2 linked regions of the Flocculibacter collagenilyticus genome follow. The protein of the gene in region 1 interacts with the protein of each later gene in a pairwise test. Links are inferred from orthologs where the notes say so. Each region holds a gene or a part of one and is shown in the gene's direction. Other genes may lie near its edges.

Region 1 (16,989 bases):
ATCCCTAACGAGGGTTCGAATCCCTCTCTCTCCGCCATTTTTATACTTATTTCACATCTTTATACTCATTCAGTAGCTCGCTCAGTAGCTCAATTCAAAAAACAGTAATTCAATTCAAATATAGTCGCCCATTAATCTCATTATCAATTCAAGCTTATTAATTTTCAAAGCATGCTCAGACGCAGAAAATTGGAGCTAAAGCATAAATCCTTAGCTCCAACATAGTGTACTACCTGTGTTTTAAGATATCGCTTCTTGTTTAGCGTCTTTAGTAGTGTCAACTTCTTGCGCTTCTGCTGAGTTACTTTCATGTTTTTCTTCAGAATCTAACAGCGTTGCTAGCCAATTTCCTTCATCACTGGCTTCAAGTGCAATTTTTACTATCATCGTTAGCGGCACACTTAACAGCATACCTACAGTGCCAAGTAACCAGCCCCAAAAGATTAATGATAAAAAGACGACAAGTGTAGAGAGGCCAACACCACGTCCCATATATCGAGGCTCAATCACGTTACCCATTAACGTATTAATTAAGATATAACCCAAACCAATAAAGCCTGCTTGTGCAGGACCCAATACAACCAGTGCAGTTAATACAGCTGGCACTGCCGCAAAGATAGAGCCAATATTAGGTATGTAGTTCATTAGGAAGGCGACCACCCCCCATAATAAAAAGTAATCCACGCCGAATGCCCACAGCATAATAGTGACAATGACGCCAGTAATTAGGCTGATGACGGTTTTAATTGCTAAGTAACGGTTGACTGAATGTAGGAAACGATCGATGTGTTGAAGCTTCATGGTTGGGTCGTCTAACGCAACATGAATTTTTTTAGGAATTGAGCTTGCTTCAAACAGCATAAAAATAACGGTTAGGATAATTAAAAAAAGATTAGCCATAACTCCGCCCAAACCGCTTAGCATTTTAGCGACCATAGACATGGCAATGCTTGGATCAAATAGCGACAATAACTGCTCTTTATTAATAAAAATATTAAACTCTGCCAGTTTGTTAACTATCCATGTTAATTCTTCACTTAACTTGGTTTTATAAGTCGGCATTTGCAGAGAAAAGTCATTAAATGATTGCCCAACCAAGCCTGCAATGGATAAACCGATAGTGAGTGCTAACAAGATTACAGTAAAAACGGCTAAGGATTTTGGAAGTTTAAGCCGCATTAGCCAAGACACTAATGGATTACAAATAATGGCAATAAAGACAGATAATAAAAACGGAACGATGATAGCGCTGGCTGCTTTAATCCCAGCAAGTATAATAATGAGGCAGGCACAAATAAGTAATGCCCTTAATACAGGTGATTGTTCTCTAAACATTTTCATTCCATTTTTGTTACTGCGAAGTTAGGCATTATAAATACTATAAGAACACTTTGTATAGCCATTACTTTTGGCGCTGAATTCATAGCCAGATGACAACGAATATGCGGCCACTATTCATAATGATATGGCATCAATGTTGATATCTGTTACAGTACAACATTATGGCAGTAAAGCTTTTAAGAGTGATTTAAGCTGGTAATTGGTAGGATAAATGGGGTAAATGCGTCTAAAGCAGATAAAACTTGCTGGTTTTAAGTCTTTTGTTGATCCAACAGCTATTCCTTTTCCAGATCAAATGACTGCAATTGTCGGTCCAAATGGCTGTGGAAAGTCCAATATCATTGATGCAGTACGTTGGGTATTGGGTGAAAGCTCGGCAAAAAATTTACGTGGCGATGCTATGACAGATGTTATTTTTAATGGGTCTACGCAGCGTAAGCCAGTATCACAAGCCAGTGTAGAATTGTTGTTTACTAACACCTTAGGAAAACTGGAAGGTAGTTTAGCAAATCGTAATGAAATTGCGATTAAACGACAGGTCACCAGTGAGTCAAAATCCACCTACTTTTTAAATGGCACTAAATGTAGACGGCGAGACATTACCGATATCTTCTTAGGCACAGGATTAGGGCCGCGCAGCTACGCGATAATCGAGCAAGGAATGATTTCTCGCTTGATAGAGTCTAAGCCACAAGATTTACGTGTATTTATTGAAGAAGCTGCGGGTATTTCTAAATATAAAGAACGACGCAGAGAAACCGAAAATAGAATACGACATACTCGTGATAACCTCGAACGCCTTGAAGATGTTAGAGAAGAGCTCTCTACTCAGCTAGATAAGCTTAAACGCCAAGCTGCTTCAGCAAAGCGCTACAAAGAATTAAAAGCGACAGAGCGTAAATATAAGTCTGAACTACTCGCACTAAAGTGGCAGCGTTACAACCAACAAGTGATGTTGCTTGAGCAACAATTAAAAGAAAGTGATGCAAGTATAGAGAAATGTATTGCCGACCAACGCGCTAGTGAAAAAACAGTCTTATCAATTAAAGCGCAGATTGAAGAAGTTAAAACCAAGCATGGTGAAGTGCAGCAATACTATTATCAAGTTGGTGCAGACTTAACACGTATTGAACAAAGTATTGAACATACAAAACATAAGAAGCGTTCACTTAATCAAGAAGCAATTCAGCTTAAAGAGTCGTTAGTGCAACTAACCGACTTCCAGCTTACTGAGCAAGCGCGCCATGAGGAGCTTGAAGCCCTGCTCAGTACTGCTGAGCCAGAGTTGGCCTTACATGAAGCCAGATTAGCGCAACTTCGTGAACAGTTGGAACAAACTCAAGCGCATTACGATCACAATCAACATCAATGGGAGCATGTGCTTCATAATACCTCGAAGCTCAAGCAGCAATTAACTCAGCATAACTCTGCTATCCAAACTAAACGAAATCAAATTAACCAAGTAAAAGAGCGTTTAGCAGAGCTACTTGCAGAGCAAGCCAGTTTGGATGTTGAGGCTGACTCATTAGTCATCGCGCAAAAGCTAGAAGCGCAAGAAAAAGTACATGATGATATTGAAGCATATACTCGTCTGAAAGCAGAGTTAGCGCAGCAATATACGGAATTACAAGAACAGCAGCAATTATGCGATAAAGAGCAACGCCAGCAGGAAAAGGGATTGTTAGATATTCAAGCTGAATTAAAGTTGCTTGAAGCATTTCAGCAGCAGTTTATTGAAAACTCGAATAATGAGTTATCTAATTGGTTAAACAAACAAAACCTTTCTACATCTTATTTGCTTGAGCAGATAACAGTTAAAGATGGGTGGCAAACCGCCGTTGAAGTTGCGCTAATGGGGGGCGCAACACAACAACAAGTCATTTTCGTAGATTCAAGTGAGCTGTTACTTAACGAAATGCCTGACGACTCTTATTTATTGGTGTGGCAGAACAACGCACAAGCTAATCTAAATAATAAAAGCTTAGCCTCAGTTATTGTTGACGGTTGCTACCCTAATTTCTTTAATTACATACAAATTGTTGATCAATCGGCAAGTGAGCGAGCGACTTTGCTCTCACCGGAATTTTCTAGTTGGATCACACCAGAAGGGATAATGGGAGGTGATAACTGGGTTAAGTCGGTAACCAAAGATAACCAATTAGGCTTTTTTAAACGCCAGGAAACAATAAACCAATTAAAAGAGTCGATTAAAACAAAGCAAACGTCACTAGAAAAAATTGATCAACAACTTAGCACGTTCAGCCAGCAAAATTGCATTTTGGCAGATAAGTTAGAAGATAGTACTAACAAGTTGCAGCAGGCACAGACGAGTTATGCGGGTTTAACGACAGAAGTAAACATGCTAAAGCAGCACTCGTTAAAATTAACAAATACCCATGAAAAATTAGGCCGCACAATACAAGAAAAGAATGCTGAATTAGATACACTCGCGCATAGCCTTCCAGAGCTAGAAGAGCAGAACGATGGCTTAAAGCAACAGCTATTAACAGCAGAGCAAGGGCATGAAGATATTGTGTTGAATAAAGAAAAATATTCGCAGCAACTTCAGTTGATAAATGCTCAACTACACACAGAACAAGCTGCTGTTACTCAATTAAAACTTTCAATGCAAGACTATCGCTCGCAGCTAAGTGCAAACGAGTTAGCAATTAATCGAACTAAAACGCAATTAGCGAGTCTTAACGAAAGATATACACTGATTAATGAACAACTTAACGAAAGTGAGCCGCCAATTGATGCCCTATTGGCAGAGCAGCAAGAAACGCTTTCAAAGCATTTACAAGCGGAAGAAGACGTAAAGTCTTATGCGATTAAAAGTGAGTCATTAGCACATGAAGTGTCGCATTTAGAAAAAGCGCAACATAATACATTAACGCAAGTTCAAGCTATGCGAGATAAGCAAGAAGAAACAAAGTTAAAGCGTGAAGGCGAATTAGTGCGGGCGAGTAACATACTTGAGCAAATAGATGAAATGCAACTACGTGTGAAAGACATTACTGATGCAATGGACGCCTCTGCCAATGAAGAGATATGGCAACAAAAGCTAGACAAAACCTTTGCGTCAATTAGTCGTTTAGGTGCAATAAATTTAGCGGCAATAGAAGAGTACGACGTACAAGCTGAAAGAAAAGCATATTTAGACGCACAAAATGACGACTTAACCTCTGCGTTGGAAATATTAGAAAGCGCAATAAGAAAGATAGATAAAGAGTCTCGCAGTAAATTTAAAGCTACGTTCGACGAAATTAATGACGGATTACAAGCGCTATTCCCAAAAGTATTTGGTGGCGGGGCAGCTTATTTAGCATTAACGGATAATGACTTGTTAGAGACTGGGGTGACAATTATGGCTAGGCCACCCGGCAAGAAAAACTCTACCATTCATTTACTATCGGGCGGTGAAAAAGCATTAACAGCGTTGTCTTTAGTTTTTTCAATTTTTAAATTAAATCCTGCGCCATTTTGTATGCTGGATGAAGTTGATGCACCGTTAGATGATGCGAATGTTGGGCGCTTTTGTAAATTGGTTAAAGAAATGTCAGATACAGTGCAATTTATATACATTAGCCATAATAAAGTGGCGATGGAAATGGCATCACACTTAACTGGTGTTACAATGCACGAGCCTGGCGTGTCTCGAATGGTAGCGGTAGATGTTGATGAAGCCGTAAAAATGGCAGATGCATCTTGAATTTCATAATTTGGTCGTTAATATTGAGCGGTTTACATGCTCTATGTTATACAGCGTGTATGAGCTGAAAAGATAACCGTTTTAGAATACTTAAAAGGCAAAAGGTCTTTTAATGAAGGTCTTCAGACCCCACATATAACAAGAATAAGTAAGTGCAAGAAGGCACTTAGAAAAAAGGTATTAAACATGAATATGGCTGAAGAATTAAGACTAGTACTTATTATTATTGGTGCTTTAGCAATTGGCGGACTCTTAGTTCATGGACTATGGACGGTAAGAAAGAACAATAAAGCCTCAAAATTAGATAATTCAACAATAAATGCTTATGAATCGGGTGACGAAAAGCAGAGCAATGATGCAAACGCTGAAGGGTTTGACCAATACGGTGTAGGCAAAGTTAAAGTGGTGAGTAAGGCGACTAGAGCGCCTGAAATGCCGGCAAGCGAAACACCAACAATCCATACAGGTGAGCACTCTCGTCAAGAGCCTAACTTTAATCACCAAGCCGTTGAGCCTAACATAGCTAATTCAGCAAGTTTTGAATTAAATGTAGAGCCGCGCGAGCAGTTTATTGAACCAAGCTTAAGTGTTGAGCAAGTTGATGCGCCGGTTTCTGAAAACGAGCCTTATTACTCTTCGCAGCACATGCATCAAGACACGTCACAAGATGCTTCTCATAATACAGCTCATACTATAATAACTAACAATAATGCCGATGCGTTTGAAGATAGCAAGGTAGAGACAGCCCCTGCGTTCACTGAGCAAGCTATTACTGAGCCAGTTAGCACGCAAGAGCAGTCTTTCTCGCATGATGAGAGTAGCCCAAACAGCAATGAAGAAGTTGAAGAAGAGCTCCAAGCGGAAGAAGTGTTAATCATTCATGTGGTAACACAAGACAAGATGATGCCAGGTGCTTCATTATTGCCCACGTTACTGACATTAGGTTTTAAATACTCAGATATGGGCTTATTCCATCGCCATCAAGATAATAGCGGTAACGGTCCAGTACTATTTAGCCTAGCAAATATGTACAACCCAGGTACATTTGACATAGATACGATGGAACAAGTAAGCACCCAAGGTGTAAGTTTGTTTATGACATTGCCTTGTGCGGGCGATGCCCTGCAAAATTTTAATATGATGCATAACGCGGCTAAAAAGTTAGCTGAAGATTATAACGCACAAATGTTAGATAACAGTAGAAGTGTACTTACCGTGCAAACTGTTAGACATTATGTGGAAAAGATTAGAGAGTTTGAACGCAAAAAACTCATTGCAGGTTAACCTCTTAAGCCAAGAGTCTCTCTAAACACTGATAAAATATTTAATTTGATAAACCTCTTTCGCATAAAGAGGTTTATTTTTGGAACTGGAATTATGCAAAACGACCCTCAAGCCCAAGCAGCCGCAACAATTACGTCACTCAAAAAACAGTTAAACGAGCATAACTATAATTATTATGTGTTAGATCAGCCAACGATTCCAGACGCTGAATATGATCGCTTATTCCATCAGTTGAAAGCCCTTGAGGCAGAGTATCCTTCACTTAAAACGGATGACTCACCCACACAAAAAGTTGGTGGGGCGGCGTTACGCAAATTTAGCCAAGTCACGCATGAAGTGCCTATGCTTTCACTAGATAACGCCTTTTCAGACGAAGAATTAAATGCGTTTAATAAACGTATTAAAGATAGATTAAAGCAATCTGAAACGTTGGACTTTTGTTGCGAGCCAAAACTTGATGGGTTGGCAGTTTCGCTATTATATAAAAACGGGCAATTAGTGCGTGGCGCAACAAGAGGTGATGGTGCCACTGGTGAAAACATCACTGAAAACGTTAAAACAATTAAGAATGTACCATTGAGTTTACGTGGTGAAGACTTCCCTGAAACGATAGAAATACGTGGTGAAGTTTTTATGCCATTGGATGGTTTTCATCGTTTTAACCAGTTGGCAGCAGAAAATAATGAAAAACAGTTTGTTAACCCAAGAAATGCCGCAGCAGGTAGCTTACGCCAGTTAGACTCTAAAATAACAGCCAGTAGGCCGTTAATGATGTACGCCTATTCTGTAGGGCTGGTCGAGAACGAAAAAAAACCACTGCCGGATACGCATTTCCAACGACTAATGCAATTAAAAGAATGGGGCATGCCAGTTTGCCCTGAAATTAAAGCCGTATCGGGCGTTGCAGAAATTATTGAGTACTACCAATCAATCATGCAGCGCCGCTCAACGTTAGGTTATGAAATTGACGGTGTGGTCAATAAGGTCAACCGCATTGATTTACAAAGTAAACTTGGCTTTGTAGCAAGAGCCCCGCGTTGGGCAATCGCCTATAAGTTTCCCGCACAAGAAGAGTTAACAACACTACAAGATGTAGAATTTCAAGTGGGTAGAACAGGCGCCATCACGCCTGTTGCCCGCTTACAGCCGGTATTTGTGGGCGGAGTCACAGTGAGTAATGCAACCTTACATAACCAAGACGAAATAAACCGTTTGGCGATAAAAATAGGTGATACTGTAATTATACGTCGAGCGGGTGATGTTATTCCGCAAATAGTGTCGGTAGTAGAAAGTAAGCGTGATGGGAGCGAAAAAGAGATCGCTTTTCCTGAAACTTGCCCAGTGTGCGATTCACAAGTTGAGCGAGTAGAAGGTGAGGCTGTTCTACGTTGTACAGGCGGCTTAATTTGCGCAGCGCAGCGTAAACAAGCCATTAAGCATTTTGCATCGCGCAAAGCATTTGATGTAGATGGGCTTGGCGACAAACTTGTGGAACAGTTGGTAGACGCGAACCTTATTCAAACACCCGCAGACTTATTTAAATTAACTGAAGAGCAGTTAACCAGCTTAGAGCGCATGGGGCAAAAGTCGGCAATTAATGTGCTTAATGCACTTGAAGCAGCTAAACAAACCACATTACCTCGTTTCCTATACGCTTTAGGAATTCGTGAGGTGGGTGAAGCTACAGCACAAAACTTAGCGCACCACTTTTTTACGCTAGACGCAATTAAAGCTGCATCAGTTGAGTCATTACAAGCGGTGCCAGATGTAGGCGAAATTGTTGCTAAGCATTTATTTTACTTCTTTAAAGAGCAGCACAACCTAGCGGTTATTGACGCGTTAATCGAGCAGGGCGTTAATTGGCCCGAAATCGAAAAAAAGGCAGCGTCTGAGCAACCCTTAACAGAGTTAACCTACGTCATCACTGGCACGTTATCAGCGTTATCGCGAAGCGATGCTAAAAACTACTTACAGTCATTAGGGGCAAAGGTTGCTGGCAGTGTGTCAGCCAAAACTAACTATTTGGTGGCAGGTGAAAAAGCAGGCTCTAAGTTAACTAAGGCACAAGATCTTGGTGTTGATGTATTAACAGAAGAAGAATTAATTACATTGCTTAATAATCACGGCATAACAGTGTAAACATACCAATGAATGAAGTATTAAATAGCTTATCAGCATTAATGGTTGAAATAGCCAAGTGGTTATCACCCTACATACAAGAAATAGCGTTAACAGCAGTAGCCAGCTTATTGGTTATATACGGTGATACCATCAACGGCATTATTAAAAAGCACATTCGTAATTTACATTTTGTTATGCGTACCCTGATATTTGTATTGGTATGTGCTTTTGGTTATGGCATGTTGACCGTGTTTTTAGCACCATTATTGGCTAGCCAACTAGTCCTTATACCAAAGCACATGTTGCCAGTGGTGATCTTACTGGTATTTATTTTTATAGGTATACTAGCTGAACGAAAGAAACACCTTTAACAGCGAACTAATAACCAAAAGAGCACGGCTAATGAAGTTGTACACACCAGATGATTTTGACAGCCAAGGCGCGTTAAAAGTACCAGTCGGCGTTTATTTACTACTTATTTTATTACTCAGAGCGTATGTGGTGTGGTTAGTGTCACTGACCCAGTTTAATACGCAACAAAAAGTGATTGATTGGGTTTATCCCAATCAAGAAAGCTTTTTTTTATCGCTTATCAGTGGTTTTTTTGCCTTGATTGTTTTTGTGGTGATGGTCTTAAGACGAAAAAGCAGTCCAGCGTTTTTAGGGGCAATTTGGCGTCGTGGCAAGGTGTTACTTATCACCTCTTTAACACTCGACTTGGTCGTACTAGGATATAAAGCATGGCAATCAAATTTATCTTATCAAATTGATATTGCTATATTCTTAGTAGCAAACTTATGGTGCTGGTTATACCTACTTCGTAGCAGGCAGGTAAGAGACAGTTTCAAAGACTGGCCGCAAGATGACAGTTCAAGTTAAGACAATTAACAGCTGGCGGAGTGCGTTTTTCATTATTTTAACCCGCTATTACTTGTCGTTTAACGGGATGTTATAAGCTGCTCAGGCGGTGCAGTTAATTTGGATTTATTATGGAAATCATTAGAAGTAAAGAGTTTACAGCAACACGTGCATGGGGTGCTAAAAACATCGCCAATATGAATGGAATTACAACTCGCTTGCATTGGACTGATAAGCCATACCAGTGGCACATTAACGATGGCGAAGAGGTTTTTGCTGTACTAGATGGCGTTGTTAAAATGTTTTATAAAGAAAACGGGGTCGAGCAATCTACAACTTTAAATACAGGTGATATTTTTTATGCTTCAGTTGGAACTGAACATGTCGCTCATCCAGTAGGTGCAGCAAGAATCTTAGTCGTGGAAGCAGAGGGTAGCGTATAGCACATATGAACGACTTACTCGTCAATAGGAAGGAATTACTTTAACTGATTTCTTAATGGCTCTGCCATCATTGCACAACGTCATTAACAACAGGTCTGCTGCAGTTATCGGCTATATATCACATGAAAAGGAAATTTATTTGTTAAAACTCAAATTTATAATTAGCTTGTGTGCTCTTTTATTTTCACTTCTCACCCACGCCAATTCAGATAACACAGAAATCAAAAAAGAGGTGCTAGCTTCATTTCAAAGCCTTGTTCAAGCATCTAAGGACTTGGATGCAACGCATTACTTTGAACACTTCAATACTCACAAATTTGTTGGCTTAAACAGTGATGGAACAAACTGGAACTCTATCGAAGACTTATCGCCAATAATCAATAATGGCTTCTCATCTATAAAGGAAGTCACGCTTCTCAAATTTACTAATGTGAAAATATCTGTCATAGATCAAAATACAGCCATATTAGGGCGTGTTGACCTTTCTAGGTCGAATTTTGTTCAATCTAAACGTTTTTTGATCGCGGCGTGACAAGTGTCGCTTGGTTATTCCAGGTAAGCGCGTCACAACAAAGAGCAAGAAACGTTTAGATGAACCCAAAGGCAGCGCTTGTTTGCCATTTATACTGCGTTATCGCAGTTGCGTGTGGAATAACCACACTTTACCTGCTCTGTCTTGTATAAATGACAAACAAACTGCTGCAAAAATGACCTCGAAAGGTCAACACGCCCTAGTCAATGAATATATTCAATCCATGAAGTTGCACGATGGAAGGATTGTTAATAGCGCGGGTGGTGGTGCCCAAGTTTGGTCAAAACAGAATGGGTCTTGGAAGATTGTTAGTGTTTCTGCCAGCAACAAGCCTTGAATCAGCATTTTAGGGGGACAACTAAACGCCCCCCTGATAGCTTTTACCCAAATGTTGCCCAAATTGGGGCGTGATCAGATGGTTTTTCAATACCGCGTAATTCGTAATCAATACCTACATCGTTACATTGTGCGGCAAGTGATGGGGTTGCCAAAATAACGTCTATACGTAAGCCTCGGTTGTCATCAAAGCCTTTTGAGCGGTAATCGAACCACGAAAATTTGTCGTTCACATTTGGGTGAGTTTCTCTAAACGTATCTTTAAAGCCCCAATCCATTAATGTGGCAAGCCATTGTCTCTCTTCAGGCTGAAAGCTACACTTTCCTGTTTTTAGCCAGCGCTTACGGTTTACTTCACCTATACCAATGTCTAAATCGATAGGGGATATATTAATGTCGCCCATAACAATTAGACTTTCATCGTTGGTGTGGTTGTCATTCAAGTGCTGCATTAAATCAGCATAAAACTGTCGTTTATATGGGAATTTGGTTTCATGGCTGATATTTTCCCCTTGCGGGAAGTAGCCATTTAATATTCTTACTGGTTTGCCATTATCATCTTCATAAGTCACCATAATCATACGGCGCTGCGACTCTTCCGTGTCGGTTGCAAAACCTCGCTGCACTGCTAATGGCTCTTTTTTACACAGCATGGCTACACCGTAATGTGCTTTTTGGCCATGGAAATAAACGTGATAACCCATGGCTTCCACGTCTTCTAAAGGGAACATCTCATCGTGCACTTTAATTTCTTGTAAGCCGATGACGTCGGGTTGATGTTTATCAATAACGGCTTTTAACTGGTGTAGTCGAGCACGTAGCCCGTTAATATTGAAGGAAATGACTTTCATGAATATTATTTCTAGTAATTTTGATATATATGGTTTGAGATTGTACTGCTAAATTAAGCTGATAGAGAAGCTATAATTTTACTTTTTGGTGCCAGCCGTTCGGATGATGCGGATGAATTAAATGAATGCTTTATGTTTTTCTTTTTGCGGATTGGGTTTCTTTTAACACTGAAGAAGAGTTGAATCATACTAGAGAGATAAATCACCATTGTGCAAATTATTAATGATTAACTAGTGTTAGCTTGATTGCTCGTAAAAACGATGACTATCGTTTTTACGAGCGGATTAATTGTTAATCTACTAAACCGTATTGGTCCGCTAAAATTTCGATAATCTCAGCTTTTGGATTTTCAGACAGTTGAATTTTTTCACCTGTAATTTTTTCTGCGATGTCCATATATGTTTTTGACACTTCCATCAGCACTTCTTGAGGTAACTCGTTATCTCTAGCCAGTGCTAAACGCTCATCCATGCGATTTTTGTTCAACAAAATATCTGGATCTGGGAAGTGGTTAAGTAGCATTTGGCGGAAACCTTCCTTAGAGTTTTCAACTACTTTGCCATCGCGGTAGGCTGGGCCATCCCAAATACGTGATGAATCTGGCGTGCCCACTTCATCCATGTAAATAAGTTTGTCGTTACCTTGCGCGTCTTTTACATAGCCAAATTCAAACTTAGTATCTACGAAAATTTGATCGATGCTGGCGAGTGCGTTACTAATCACATCGAAGCCTTCCTGAAGTAACTTTTCATAAAGGTTGATGTCTGATTTTTGTTTGAAGTTAAACGCTTCGTAGTTATCTTCAATATTTTGGCGCGTGATGTTTACATCATCCGCTTCTGGTACACCTGGAATACCTGTTAAAATGCCTTTTGTAGATGGAGTAATTAATAACTCTGGCAACTTGCTATCTTTTTCAAGTCCTTCAGGTAATTGTATACCACAAAAGTCACGCTCTCCTTTGGTGTACGCTCGCCACATTGAACCTGTAATGTATTGTCGGCATATTGCCTCAATCATTACGGGTTTTGCTTTTTGTACAATCCAAACAAAAGGGTGGGGAATATCAAGGATATGGCTGTCGGCTAAGCCTTGTTCACGGAATAGTTTAAACCAATGATTTGAAATGGCGTTTAACGAAGCGCCTTTGCCAGGTACGCCATTTAAACCGCCTTCGCCTTGCCAAATACAATCAAAAGCCGAAATACGGTCACTGATCACCATAATTGCCAGTGGTGAATCTTCCGACACGTCATAATTTTTTTCTTTTATTAAACGACGGCTATCGGCATCGGTTAACCAATATACAGAGCGAACTTTGCCGCTATGTACAGGTAGGTCGGTACGAATAGGAAGATTATCATTAACGGCTAACACTTTATCACTAAGACTCATTGCTATATTTCCTGTAGGGTAGTCATTATAGAGATTTGTTTGATAAGCGCGCGCAATTTTAACAGACAGATTTAGGCTAAACAATGCAAATCACTCCTAAGTACCAGTAAGTTGGTTGGACAAAACTTATGCACTTTTTTTGGCCTAGCTATTGAAAAATGTTTTTTAATAACTAAAATGACGAAGCGTCAAACTTTGACGATTAGTCATATTTTGATTAGTAGCCATAAGTAGGCAATAATGTGGCAAGTGTTTAGATTGATGAAACAAGTGGAATGAACTTCTGTAAGCGAGAAAAAAACCAAGACGAAAAATGTCTGATAGGAAAGTTAACAAGCAAACGTCAACAGACGATTGCTGATCGTGAACAGGAATTGCTCAAAATTGCTGAAGCTGTTATGGAACGCGAAGGGTTTGCTGGTTTAACAATGGATAAACTTGTTGCAGCATGCGATTACTCAAAAGGTACGGTTTACAATCACTTTAATAGCAAAGAAGATTTGCTGTGTGCACTGTGCATCAAAGGTTTGAAGCTTTCTTTGCAGTTATGCAAAAAAACATTGGCATTTGAAGGTAGTAGTCGTGAGCGCAGTTTAGCGGTTCATTATGCTTATCGGCTGCACAGTATTACTCATCCAACGCTGTTTTTTTGCATTCTTACTGCAAAAACACCTGCGGTTCGTGAAAAAGCGAGTGAACATCATTTAAAGCAGCAAGAGTTACTTGAGAAAGAAATGGCGCAGTTTTGCGAAGGTAGCTTTAAAGAAGCCGTTGAAAAGAAAGAGCTAAATATTTCTATGGGAATGGGCTTTAACAGCTATAATTTTGCTAATTGGGCAATGTCTTTTGGTAGTAATGCACTATTAATGGTGGCGAATGAAACTGAAACGCTTCGCACGTTAGATCATGATATGGCTATATTACATAACCTAAGTTTGTTGATGGATGGTATGGGATGGCGTCCTTTATCAAGCGAATGGGACTATTTGAATACTTGGCAACGTATTAAAGACGAAGTATTCGCAGAAGAGGTTGCAGCACTAAGTAGGTAGTTAGTGCTGTAAAAATTTTAACTTAAAATGACGATTCGTCATTAATGTGGGATGGAATCATGAAAAGGTTCTGGTTAGATGCAATTTTGCTTCGACCTTGGGTAACGTTGTTGCTTGGGATTATCTTCATCATGGCTGCCGGGTACGGTGGTGGTCAGCTGTATTTCCGCGGAGATTATAAAATATTTTTTGGGGAAGAAAATCCGCAGCTAATGGCATTTGAGCAAATGCAGCGCATATTTAATAAAAATGAAAATGCTAGCATTGTTATTGAACAAAAGTCTGGCAATATTTTTAATAAAGAAACCCTAACCATGATTAAAGAGATGACAGATGACGCATGGCAAACGCCACATTCATCGCGAGTCGATTCAATCGCAAATTATCAACACACATGGGCAGAAGACGACGACTTAATTGTTGAAGACTTAATTCTTGAGTCAGAGATGTTGGATGATGAAAGTATTGAGAGGGTAAAAGCGGTAGCGTTATCTGAGCCTAACCTTCTTCATAGAATGGTGTCAGAAAAAGGCCATGTGGCAGTCATCAATGTGACTGTACAATTACCTGATGCTGGTACTGCAGATGGTGCAGAAGATGCAACCAAAGCAGTAACGGATATTTCGGCTTACTTAACAGAGTTAACTGATGGTTACGCAGAAAAATATCCAGGCCATGCGTTTTATCATACCGGTATTGTCTTTATGAATAACTCCTTTGCCACCGAAGCAAAGAAGGATTCATCAACACTCGTTCCACTAATGTTTCTTGCCATTATTGTTATTTTGTGGATATTGCTACGTTCATTTACGGGAACACTATCAACCGTTATCGTCATCATCGGTACTATTGTTTCTACCATGGGAATATCAGGTTGGATGGGATATTTCCTAAGTACTGCAACGGTTAACGTACCAACCATGGTGATGACACTTGCAGTGGCAGACTGTGTGCATGTCATTTCTTCAATGCTTTATGCGCTGCGCCAAGGTAAATCCAAAGATGAAGCATTACGTTACAGTATGCAGCTAAATTTAATGCCTATCTTTATTACCAGTGCGACTACATCTATTGGCTTTTTAACCTTAAATTTTGCCAATGTACCAGTACTTGCCGATTTAGGTAATTTAACGGCTCTGGGTGTTATGCTCGCCTTTGTGTTTTCAGTTACCTTACTGCCTGCGCTATTAAAAGTATTACCAATGCGCACAAAAACACGCGTGCAAACTAAAGCAGATAACTTTGAACGCTTTGGTAATTGGGTAATTAATAATCACAAACGCTTATTGCCTATTTCAATTGTAGTGATGGTGATCACAATTAGTTTTACCTTCAATAATCAGATCAACGATATTGCGACAGAGTACTTTGATGAAAGTACAGCGTTTAGGCAGTCAACCGACTTCCAGCAGAATAACATCAGTGGTATGTCTACGGTTGATTTTGCATTGTATAGTGGTGATGCGTCTGGTCTAAATCGCCCTGCATTCTTAAAGACAGTTGACGGCTTTAGCGAATGGTTACGTACGCAACCTGAAGTAGACCACGTGAGCACCATCAGTGATACATTTAAACGATTAAATAAAAATATGCACGGTGATGATCAGACATATCATCGGTTACCTCAAGAGCAAGAATTGGCGGCGCAGTATTTACTACTGTACGAAATGTCGTTGCCTTATGGTTTAGATTTAAATAACCAGATTAATATTGATAAGTCAGCAACACGCTTAACAGTAACAATGCAGAATCAAGGAAGTAAAGAGTTTACAGAATTTGAACGCAGAGCTTTCAAGTGGTTTGAAGATAATGCACCAAGTATAAAAATGACTGCAGCAAGTCCAAATTTGATGTTTGCTCATATTGGTGAAGCAAATATGTCAAGCATGCTGAAAGGAACGTTATTCGCGCTTGTATTGATCTCTGGGCTATTAGTTTTTGCACTCCGTTCTTGGCGAATGGGAGCCATTAGCTTAATTCCAAATTTACTACCTGCTGGTATCGGCTTTGGTATCTGGGGCATTTACTCGGGGCAGATAAATATGGGCTTGTCGGTTGTATTAAGCATGGCGCTTGGGATTATTGTGGATGATACGGTTCACTTTTTAAGTAAGTATCGTTACGCTCGAGTTGAAGGTAAAACAGCTGAAGAAGGCATTAGGTATGCATTTGCAAGCGTAGGGCGCGCACTTTGGATTACTACATTAGTCCTTACCGTTGGTTTTATGATATTAGCCATGTCTGCATTTAAGCTAAACTCAGATATGGGGCTGTTAACAGCAATAATTATAGTGGCAGCACTGGTAGTTGATTTTCTATTTTTACCAGCGTTCTTAATGCTATTAGATAAAAAACAAAGTAAGCAGAGGAAAAAGAATGAAGTTTATGAAAGCGTTGCCTAGTGCTGCATTAATGGGTGCAATGGCACTGAGCACAATTACTATAGCTTTACCCAGTTATGCAGAAACCGCAGAAGAAAAGGGCTTAGCGATTGCAAAAGAGCGTAAAGCTCGAGACATTGGCTGGGGAGATTCAATTGCTGAATCTGAAATGATTCTACGTAATGCACAAGGTGACGAAACAGTACGAAAAATGCGTATTAAGTCGCTTGAAGTTGCAAATGACGGTGATAAAGCGCTGACAATATTCGACCAGCCCAGAGATGTAAAAGGAACGGCATTTTTAAGCTTTTCACACGCCTTAGAGCCTGACGAGCAATGGATGTATTTACCCGCATTAAAGCGTGTTAAGCGTATTTCTTCTCGCAATAAATCAGGCCCTTTTATGGGAAGTGAATTTGCTTTTGAAGATTTAAGCTCATTTGAAGTTGAGAAATATACCTATAAATATTTAAGAGACGAAAAAATTAACGGATTGGACACGTATGTGGTTGAAAGCGATCCTGTTGATAAATATTCAGGTTACAGCAAGATAGTTTCATGGATTGGAAAAGACCACTATCGTGCACAACGCATTGAATTTTACGATAGAAAAAATACGCTATTAAAAACGTTATCTTTTGATGATTACCAGCTTTATCTTGATAAGTATTGGCGTCCATTG
Region 2 (10,932 bases), 580 kb from region 1 along the record:
ATAAATATACAGTCGGTGTATATGAAGCCGCGACAGATCCCACCCTATATAAGAAATATGAAAGCCAATATTTACTACAGAGTGAAATGGCTTCATTTCAGTTATCTTGTATACAAGCAGGTGTAAAGTTTGATTTGCACGAACCGCAGTACACTTGCAAATACCAAAGTAAAGTCAGCACCAAAACAATACAAGTGCATGCCAATATATGCGCTATTTCAAGTCAATCTTGTACGATTAAAACCCAATATCCCGCCGAGTTTATTACAGGGGAAACCGTTCATATTGATGTATCCAAAATGCTTGATGAACCGCCCGACGAGCCATGGGTGTTCAAATACCAAGTAGTTAGTACTAATCGTTTAAAGAATGAATGTTACCTTACCTGTCGGTTAGTTAGCACTGATTGCGAAGAGTGGATAGCATTTATCAAACAATGGCTTGAAGACAATAAAAAGAAACAAAAAGTCTTCCCTAATCCATACTCAGAGCTTGCTTATGAAGCCAGTTTTTGCGATTTACTCCAAAAAGAATCAAAATGGCTACCCATATTTATTGGAATAAATGAAGGTAAAGCCAAGCTAAAATTTGTATTAGAAACTAACCAAAACAAAACCACATTTAGTAATTTCAAAACTGAAAATGATGACATTGCATTAAGTTCTATTTTTGATGTAGCCATATTGAAGCGGCTACTAAAAGATGGCAATGCCATTATTCTAAAGCTAACAACCAAGATAAAAGGTAAAACGATTTTTATTGCTGATACCTTAAGCAACTTAGTACAAAACAACACCCTCGACTTATTCATCAATTACGGTTTATTAAAAGGGGAAATTCATTGTTATCTCGCTAGAATGGCTTCACTTAATAAAACGCAAATTAACGACGCCATTGCTCAAGCAAGAAATGCAGGCGCAGAGATTGATGAGGCATCACTTAATAATTTAGCTGAAGACTTAAGTGAAATCACTCACATGATTTCACTACTACCAGTTCCTTGGGTGTTTAAAGAATTAACTTCACAACCTTTTAATCGTGAAGAGATTAAACAACTTAATGAACTGATTAAAAAACGTCGTCAAGAGGTCTTAACACGTGTTTCCACGCAACTATCAGAGTTAAGAAGCGAAAGCCGCTACTTTTATGAAATTGCTGGACAAATAATACATAACAACGAACATTATCAAGGCCATACGCTTGATATTTCCGTTTCAGGAATGCGCATCGAGCTGGAGGAGCCAATCACGATTGCTAAAGGGGAATATGTAGAAGTTGAGTTTACCGAATTAAAAAAAGCGCAAAAAAAATTAAAAATAAAAAGTCTCGTTTATGAAGTTATGTTCATTTCTGGTGGTAGCCGTATACTGCACTTGCGTGTAAAGCCTGATACTCAGAAATCAGTCAAGCCATTGCTAGAGTATTTCATTGAGCAAAATCAATCATCATTAAGTATCGACGATTACATTAACAAGCTCATGTTTACTTCAGCTTGCCTCAAAAATGTATTTACAGCGCACTATCCAGGAACTGCATTTACAGTCGCAAAACCCAGAATTGGAAAAACAAAATTTGACCGCATGCTATTTTCCGATTCAGCATTTATTGAACCACGCTTTCTAAAACAAATTAGTGAGGCTAGCGAGCTAACCGCCAGCGTTTTCCCCGCATTTTGCGAATTAAGAAGTAAACGAATTCATATTTTACCGCTGATGAAGTCATCCTCTTTTATTAAAAATGAAGATGATGTGATTTATATGGAGATCAATCAGAGAGGTGTTGTCAGCCGTAAGCAAGTCCGCTCCGCATTGTCATCAAAATTCAGGCGAGCCAGCTTTATTAAGCAAGCTCAGCAAAAAGGACAATTTGCCGCGTTATGGTATAGCGTGATCCCTACTGAAATCGAACGTACAACCGCACTAAATAACGCGTTAGAACCATTAAAAAAACAAGATAGGCTCATGCTTAAAGCCATTAATGATTCTTTAAATGAGATTGTTGGGGTCATGGAGGTCGTTGTTATGACAGATATTGAAATCGCGTTGCTAGAAAGACAAGAAAGTCAGCGTAACCAACCAGATATTCTTGACTTAGATTTGCCCTAGTTTGTAAAGTAACCGCTAGCAAACCTGAATGCTGAATAATGGACGTGAAAATGTCTCTATCAATTTCCAACTTCTCAGGTTTACTAGAGGACCTAGTCACTTACAGTAAAAAACTACCTTTCTCGTCATCATCAAACTCACTTGGCTTTGCCCATCGTGGGTATCGATTTAAGTCATATATGCCAGCGTCAATAGCTTCATGCTTTTTCATGTAGTCTGTAAAACTATGAAAAATATTCCAAAAATCTGGATGCATCCGCCTTATTCCCCACTGGTCGATAATTTTTGCAAATGACTTCTTGTTTTTTGCCGCTTTTAAACGGGCAATAAACTTAGGTACGTCGTCAAATTTAATGTCAAAAATCAAATTAGGGTAACTACCGATGACACTTGGCAAAATGGTTAAACTGTCTAATGATTCTTGATACCGTAAAGACTCACCTAGCATAAATGCGACATTAGAATGACGTCTATTCCTTAATATAGAAAACGCCGACATTTCTCCATTTGGCAAACGAACACGAATAAAGGTGGTGTCTGGGAATGACAATACCGCCGGCAACTGTTTTGCTTTAACCGCTGCAATATCGGAAAGTTGATGAGCAACCGCTTCTGCATATTTCGCTGACTCTTCACTAAACTTTGCAGTGTAATCTAGCTGCTTCTTGTCAGCTAGAGAGCATGGCACATCACCTTTACAGCGATTTATTCCATCGTATTGCTTAGTTAATTCTGGGTTATACGCCATAACTCGCTTAAGTAACTCGTTTTTTGGCTGCTTTGTTTGATACTTAATGTTAGTGGGTGTTGATGTGTCTAGCTCATGATAAGTAATAGCATGCTTTAGCTTTCCACTGTTTTGATACCAATGGCTGTACATTTTTTCCCGAGATGCTGGCGGCAAGAATCGTAAAAAGTTAGTTTCGCCTTCATTTCGTATTAAATCAAAATACAGTCTGGTTTGTGCTTGATGCGACACACTACCGTAAACATTAAACCCTACCACCAGCTCATAAAATGTACGCTCAAAAAGCGGATAGTCCATCACCCATGCAGTTAATGGTAACCCACCTTTCCAGCCCTGCATGACTGACGCACTGTTGTGGTGGCGCAAAATTGTTAAGAAAGCATTTGGGTTTGTTGCTTCCCCTGTCCAGATATGGGCTAAACTCGCGCCGTCTTTATCAAAGTCGTTATATTCTTCTTGGCGTTTTGTTAAGTATGTATTTCTCTTATTTTGATATGACAGCCACTCTGAACCCAGTTCCGATAATCCAGACTTTTGACCTGGCACCCCTAACAGGCTGTTTACTTTGGCACGGTAATTAGGGTTGTTGGTATAACGCTCAGTATTAGGATCTTCAAACATAACCCAGAATTGATCACGAATAACATCCGTAGCTATTTGACCGCGACAAACAGGCCCCCTAATAAAATTACGCACAAAAAACTCTGCGTCATTTAGCAAAAACTGATAGCGTGATGTGGCTGGCATTGCACTAAATGTTTCAAATGGATTCGCTTTTTCTTCTAAGTCATAGCCAGGCAATTTTCCAACCGACCATTCAGGCTTTAAAAATAGTGTTTTGTATTCTTCTAGTCTTGCCGCATCAAATTGATACGTAATATGCGTTTTATGCACAATGGTTGAGGTGATAGGCACTAAGCGATAGAAAAATGGCTGTTGTGGCTTATCATTTGGTCGAGTCGTTGGAATAGGAATAACGGGCTTACCACTTGGCGTGGTAGAACGTACCAGTTTAAAGAAATTCAACTTGTCTGTACGGGTTATATTGGCCACTTCTTCTGCACTTAAAAAATATAAATGCGCTAAAAATAGGTGCTCATATAAATATCTAGCAGTAAGCTGTATGCGCTTATCTTTGCTATTAAGCCATTGCTCCCACTTATCAATCTGCTTAACTTCGCTTTCAGAAAGCTTAAAATGTGGCTGAAATATTTTAGCACCTTGTTGCAACCATGTAGCTAGCGTCGCGAAGTCGTTATTTGCTAAGCCAGTTACAGCATAAGGCATGCCACCGTAAGGAAAGTCTTCTACATACTCTTCAAATTCACCAGGGTTAGGACAGGTGTACTCTCTATCTAGGCCCAGCTGTAATTCTTTAGGGATGACTTGGTTGGGTTTTAACTGCTTAGCATGGCCATGTTGCACCATTTTTTGCAAAATTGAAGATGACTGTAAATCAGCATGTGCAGACACTACATCAAAAAAGCCCAGCTTACGCCAAGCCTCTACCGTTTGCGCGTCAACGCCCAATCGAGTCGGCTGAATGTCTTCTATGCGAGTGCCGTCATACACTTTTTGTTTACTTGCTCCGCGTCTAACACCTTCTGCCGATTCTAGCTTAAGTTGGCAGGGCGCATCGTAGCACGCATGGCAAGCAATACAATTTTTATCAAATATGGGTTTTATATCTCGGTGAAACTCTATTTCTTGATTTTGGCTTACTACCTTGTCAGTGCGCTCACTTGCTTGAGCCAATGCAGGTAGCATCCAAATATAGAACAAAACAATGAGGGTGCTGCGTACGTTTAAATGCATAATGACTTCACTACCTACTACGTTATTTAAGCAAAACGGTTATTTTGCGATGAGTTTATAAACATAAGCAGCTGTTGCTTTCTCAACCGCTAAAACTTATTTTGGATTACTCCGCTTCGCCACCTGTTACTGCATCAGCAATATTTTTTAGGCGCTGTAGCGCAATATAGTTCACTGTATTTTTCGGGTAAGTGCCTCTTCTTGTGATTTCACCCGCGGTATGATTCATTAGTAACTCTAACGCTTGATCGACCGTTTCGACAACAAACACATTAAAAGCGCCTTGCTCTACTGCGGTTGCCACTTCTTCACTTAGCACTAAATTTACATGATTAGCTTTAGGAATAATTACTCCTTGCTTTTTAGTCAGTCCGCGCGATTTACATAATTTAAAGAACCCTTCAATTTTCTCATTAACACCGCCCACGGCTTGCACTTCACCATGCTGGTTGATTGAGCCAGTGACCGCTAGCGACTGATCAATTGGAATTTGCGTGATGGCCGATATTAATGCGCAAACTTCACCTAACGACGCACTGTCGCCATCTATATGACCATAGGACTGTTCTAACGCAATGTTTGCAGACACTGTAAGAGGAAATTCTTGCGTGTATTTATTACCTAAGTAGCCTGTTAATAACATAACCCCTTTTGAGTGAATAGACTTACCTAGATCAACTTCACGTTCAATATCAATAATACCATTCGCACCAGCATACACCGTTGCACTAATGCGTGCAGGCGTGCCAAATCGTGTATCACCAATCTCTAGCACCGTTAAACCGTTTGCTTTACCAATCTGTAATGACTCGGTATCAATTAATATGTGACCTTCTTTAATATCATCTAAAATTGACTCGCTAATTTGGCCTGTTCGGTATTGCTTACCTTGAAGCGCTTCCTCAACATGCTCGGCTTTTATAACTGTACATTCATCTTGCAAACTGAAATAACAGGCTTCGTTTATCAGCTCGAGTACATCGGCAAATCTTGCCGATAATTTATGCTGATGCTCGGCTTGGCGAAAAGAAAACTCTAGTAGTCTGGCAATCGCACAGGGGCTTATTTCATCAATGTCGATTTGCTCTACATACTGTAATATTTTTTGAATAAACTCGTGATGAGCCCGATCATTTGCATGAATTTCATGCTCAAAGTCAGCTAACACTCTAAATAGCTCATTAAATTCATCGTCATACTCTTCCATCATGTAATAGAGCTGACGCGATCCTAATAGAATAATTTTTACATCAAGAGGAATTGGTTGCGGACTTAAGGTAATTGAGCTAACCATACCAATGTCGTGGTGGTAAGGCTCCATTGTCAGTTTATGCGATTGCAACGCCAATTTCAGAGCTTCCCACACATAGGGATTACTCATTACTTTGTCGGCTTCAATAACTAAATAGCCACCATTAGCTTTATGTAATGCACCAGTGCGGATTTTTCGGTAATTAGTAAATATTGAACCTTGAATGGAGGAGTATTCTATTCTGCCAAAAATATTTTGATACGTTGGATTTGGCTCATATATGATAGGAGCGCCATCACTTAAATCATAATGGAATAAAAGATTAGGCATATATTCATCTACAAACATCGCCTTAACATCGTATTCGTCTTTATTTTCATTTTCGGTTTCTTCAGGCAGCCAAAGCATAATATGCTCTAAAAGCTTATCTTGCATTTTTTTCAAAAACTGCAAAATACCTATTTCAGCATTATATTTATGCTCTAAATCCTTCAATAACGGCCTAATTGCTTGCTCTATCGTTTCCTGGCGTAACTTACGTAATCCCTCTGATAATTCACGCTTCCATCCCGGTAACTCAAGTAACTGTTCGTTGAGAAACTCTTCTAATTGGTCTATTAAATCAAAATAATATTGTCTTTTGTCATCGGGCAAGTTGGCAAATTGCGTGTCATCAATTGGTTTACCATCGATCACAGGTGCGAAGGTAATTGACCCCTTCTCTTCATACAAAACAACGCCATGCTCCATTGCTTTCTTTTCAACGGATGCTATAGCGTTATCGTATTTTTGATTGAAGTGGCGATCGAAGGCTTTTTTTCTTCGCTGATAACTGGGGTTATCAAACGCGGCGGGAAACGTATCTACTATTTCATCAATTAATGCACTAATGTCATTACAAAATCCCTTACCATCACCCGGGCTTAACATTAACGCTTGTGGGCATCGCTCATCTTCAAAATTATTCACGTAACACCACTCATGAGGTGTTTCTTTGGTTTTGGCTAATTCAGAAAGCTGCTCGTTAACTAAGGTAAAACGACCAAGCGCCGACTCCCCCATGACATAAACGTTATAGCCCGGAAAATCCATCCCTAGACCAAAGCCTAGTGCATTTTTAGCTCTTTTTTGTCCAATAAAGGTAACGGGGTCTTGAGACTGTGATGCTAAACTGGCTTCAATTTTGTTGAGCTCAATGTTAGGTTTAAGTTGTGCTGGCTTAAGCTTGGCGATTTCTTGAGTAGTTGTCATTCCCTGCCCCGAATAATACTGAATGATATATACTTTACCTTAGCGTCAGATTTAAAAAAATGTAATTTTGTTTTTAAATTTAATAATTTATGCTTAGTGAGTATCTAATGAACAGCTTGACCATTGAGCGATCAGTTTTAGCTGTATCAAATTTATTTGTTTGAAGTATGATAAAGTCGGTCACTTTAAGGTGCTAACGGCTCTCTAAAATAGTAAATATGCCCGCACTCAGGGCACTCTGGAATTTCAGTAGGATGCACAATACTTAACTTATAACCGCATTGCTTGCAGGTTAATTCGCCCATCCCCAACCATTCACCGGCGTGATAAACACCATTGTGTTTAAAGTCTTGTACTAACTCTTGCCATTCAATTTGAGATTTATCGGTCAGTAAAGCTAACTCTGCCCATACGCCTTCTTTTAAAGTGTGTAAATACGTAGATTCGTTAACGTCTTTTTTGTAGTCTTTATAAAATGTATCTATATCGCGCTTGATATAATTAGTAAATAACGTCCATTCTTCTTGAGTCATATCTTTTACTGCTTGCCAGTGGGCAGCACTTCGGTCAAAAAAGTCATCAAACCTTTTCGATTCATTTTCTTTGGTATCTTCTAGCCAGCGATGAAATGTATCAAGCCAATTGTTATAATCTTTTGGATCTTTCGACGACATATTTTCTACTCTTTTATTGAATAGGTGCACTAGGTTAAGTATAGATGACAATATTACTTTTCAACCGCCTCACTACTTACTTCACTATTTGCTTCATTACGCTCTTGTTAAGTTAAATACAAACATCCTCACTCTCTTGCCTTTTCTTTACGATAAAAAATTTGACTTTAATTTACCTGCAACCACTTTCGTGCTTGTTGCGTAAGGTGTTCATAAGGTATTATCGTGCTCATTTATTTTTAGTGAAATGGCCTGTCCCTTTCTCATTAAGATCAGTCTGGAAAAAGTTGATGCAAGAGCAATATACCCCGCAGGAAATAGAAACAAAAGTTCAACAACATTGGGTTAAAAACCAAACATTTAAAGCAGTAGAAGACGCCACAAAAGAAAAGTATTACTGTTTGTCTATGTTCCCTTATCCAAGTGGACGACTGCACATGGGGCATGTTCGTAACTACACAATTGGCGACGTAATCTCTCGCTTCCAACGCGCTCAAGGCAAAAACGTGATGCAACCTATGGGTTGGGATGCATTTGGTTTACCCGCTGAAAATGCAGCGATTAAAAACAATACGGCACCAGCAAAATGGACGTACGAAAATATTGAGTACATGAAAAACCAGCTAAATTCGCTTGGCTTTGGTTATGACTGGGATAGAGAGCTAGCCACATGTCGCCCTGAATACTACAAATGGGAACAATGGTTTTTCACTAAGCTTTATGAAAAAGGCTTGGTATATAAAAAGATGGCAACGGTTAACTGGGATCCAGTCGACCAAACTGTATTAGCTAATGAGCAAGTTATTGATGGCCGTGGCTGGCGTTCAGGCGCTGTAGTTGAACAAAAAGAAATTCCACAGTGGTTTATTAAAATTACTGATTACGCGGAAGAGTTACTTAATGACTTAGATCAATTGGATGAGTGGCCGGAACAGGTTCGCACCATGCAAAAGAACTGGATTGGTCGTTCAGAAGGCGTAGAAATTGAGTTCGAGCTAGAAAATCACGATAGTAAATTAAGCGTATTTACCACCCGCCCAGACACCTTAATGGGTGTTTCATACGTTGCAGTTGCTGCGCAACACCCTTTAGCTTTAGAGGCTGCTAAGTCTAATAGCGATGTTGCTGCATTTGTTGAAGAGTGTAAAAACAATAATGTTGCTGAAGCTGAAATGGCGACAATGGAAAAGAAGGGCATTAGTACTGGTCTTACTGCTATCCACCCTATTTCTGGTGAAACGGTTCCCGTTTGGATTGCTAACTTTGTATTAATGGGCTACGGCTCTGGCGCTGTGATGGCGGTACCAGGACACGACCAACGAGATTGGGAATTTGCACATAAATATGGGTTAACCATCAAGCAAGTCATTACGCCAAGCAATGGAGCTGATGAATCTGAATGCGATTTATCACAAGCTGCCTACACAGAAAAAGGTGTATTAATCAATTCAGATCAGTTTGACGGGTTATCTTTTGATGATGCTTTCAAAGCGATTGCAGAACACTTAACCAATGAAGGTAAAGGTGAAGTAAAAGTTAATTACCGCTTAAGAGATTGGGGGGTATCACGTCAGCGCTATTGGGGTACACCAATACCAATGCTAACACTAGAAGATGGCACTGAAGCGACTGTTCCGCTAGATATGTTGCCAGTTCGTTTACCAGAAGACGTAGAAATGAACGGGGTCACTTCACCAATCAAAGCAGATCCAGAGTGGGCTAAAACAACACTGAACGGTCAGCCAGCATTTCATGAAACGGATACCTTTGATACTTTCATGGAATCTTCTTGGTATTACGCACGTTATTGTTCGCCAGCTAGCAACGATATGATGTTAGACCCAGAAAAAGCAAATTACTGGCTACCAGTTGACCAATATATTGGTGGTATTGAACATGCAATTTTGCATTTGTTGTACTCTCGTTTTTTCCACAAATTATTACGCGATGTGGGCTTAGTTGATTCTGACGAGCCGTTTAAACGTTTGCTTTGCCAAGGCATGGTTTTAGCTGAAACCTATTACCGTAAAGATGAAAAAGGCGGTGATATTTGGATCTCGCCTAGTGACGTTGAAACCGAAAGAGACGAAAAAGGGCGAATTACTAAAGCTTGGCATAAAGAAGACGGGCAACCTGTGATCTCTGCGGGTATGAGTAAAATGTCTAAGTCTAAGAACAACGGTATCGATCCGCAAAAAGTCATCGATCAACTGGGCGCTGATACAGTTCGCTTATTCATGATGTTTACTGCACCGCCAGAGCAAACTTTAGAGTGGTCTGATTCTGGTGTTGAAGGAGCCAACCGTTTCTTACGTAGGGTGTGGAAGTTGGTATACGACTTCAAGCACGTAGGAGGCCATGCACCACTTGAAACTGCATCACTCAATGCCGATCAAAAAGCGCTTCGCCGTGAACTGCATAAAGCAATTAAAAAAGTGACTGATGATATTGGTCGCAGAAACACATTCAATACGGCTATAGCTGCCATTATGGAGCTAATGAATAAATTAGCTAAAGCACCGCTGGCAACCAATGAAGATCGTGCTGTTATGTCTGAAGCCATCAATAGCGTTGTGGTAATGCTAGCACCAATTGTGCCACACATCTGTCATCAACTTTGGCAAGAGCTCGGCCACAAGGAAGACGTTGAAGACGCATTATGGCCAAATGTTGATGAGTCTGCTCTTGTTGAAGACGAAAAGTTAATTATTGTGCAGGTAAATGGCAAGGTACGCTCTAAACTAACTGTTGCCGTTAACGCAGCACAAGACGATGTTGAAGCAAAGGCACTTGCAGAAGAGAACGTAGCGAAATTCGTTGATGGTAAAACAATCCGTAAAGTCATTTACGTACCAGGTAAGCTTGTTAATATCGTCGCTAACTAATAGTAACGAAACTGCCCCAACTAGCACTCTAGCTACAAACAACTTGTAGCTAGAGTATATTAGTCAGATACTATTTTTAGGCATTAAACAGTTAGGAATATCATGAAACTATCTGCACGCTTTATTATTATCACTCTAACCTGTTTACTAGTAGTAACCACGCTGAATGGTTGTGGCTTTCACTTACGTGGCTCACACTTTT

The links.
Region 2: the proteins of ligA (region 1) and leuS interact in binary tests that used the Escherichia coli proteins (3 or more experiments, as listed by UniProt). The link is inferred for Flocculibacter collagenilyticus from one-to-one orthologs.

What each region holds. Positions count from the first base shown.
Region 1 is NZ_CP059888.1:2,349,807-2,366,795, reverse strand. What follows is about bases 5,983-8,953. They hold ligA (NAD-dependent DNA ligase LigA), read left to right. Parts: upstream 5,983-6,430; coding sequence 6,431-8,476; downstream 8,477-8,953. Other genes in these bases: HUU81_RS10435 (DUF2919 domain-containing protein), read left to right, coding at 8,861-8,953; HUU81_RS10440 (DUF3392 domain-containing protein), read left to right, coding at 8,485-8,829; zipA (cell division protein ZipA), read left to right, coding at 5,983-6,337. In the rest of the region: HUU81_RS10460 (AI-2E family transporter), read right to left, coding at 241-1,335; chromosome segregation protein SMC, read left to right, coding at 1,562-5,053; more of zipA, read left to right, coding at 5,240-5,982; more of HUU81_RS10435, read left to right, coding at 8,954-9,337; HUU81_RS10430 (cupin domain-containing protein), read left to right, coding at 9,448-9,759; HUU81_RS10425 (hypothetical protein), read left to right, coding at 9,899-10,291; HUU81_RS10420 (hypothetical protein), read left to right, coding at 10,374-10,628; xthA (exodeoxyribonuclease III), read right to left, coding at 10,672-11,478; HUU81_RS10410 (phosphoribosylaminoimidazolesuccinocarboxamide synthase), read right to left, coding at 11,771-12,874; HUU81_RS10405 (TetR/AcrR family transcriptional regulator), read left to right, coding at 13,150-13,926; HUU81_RS10400 (efflux RND transporter permease subunit), read left to right, coding at 13,986-16,328; HUU81_RS10395 (outer membrane lipoprotein-sorting protein), read left to right, coding at 16,312-16,989. UniProt on the Escherichia coli protein: DNA ligase that catalyzes the formation of phosphodiester linkages between 5'-phosphoryl and 3'-hydroxyl groups in double-stranded DNA using NAD as a coenzyme and as the energy source for the reaction.
Region 2 is NZ_CP059888.1:2,925,244-2,936,175, forward strand. The notes cover bases 7,807-10,932. They hold leuS (leucine--tRNA ligase), read left to right. Parts: upstream 7,807-8,135; coding sequence 8,136-10,730; downstream 10,731-10,932. Other genes in these bases: HUU81_RS13020 (zinc ribbon-containing protein), read right to left, coding at 7,807-7,845; HUU81_RS13030 (LPS-assembly lipoprotein LptE), read left to right, coding at 10,833-10,932. Also shown: HUU81_RS13005 (PilZ domain-containing protein), read left to right, coding at 1-2,105; HUU81_RS13010 (fatty acid cis/trans isomerase), read right to left, coding at 2,206-4,668; HUU81_RS13015 (Lon protease family protein), read right to left, coding at 4,775-7,171; more of HUU81_RS13020, read right to left, coding at 7,357-7,806.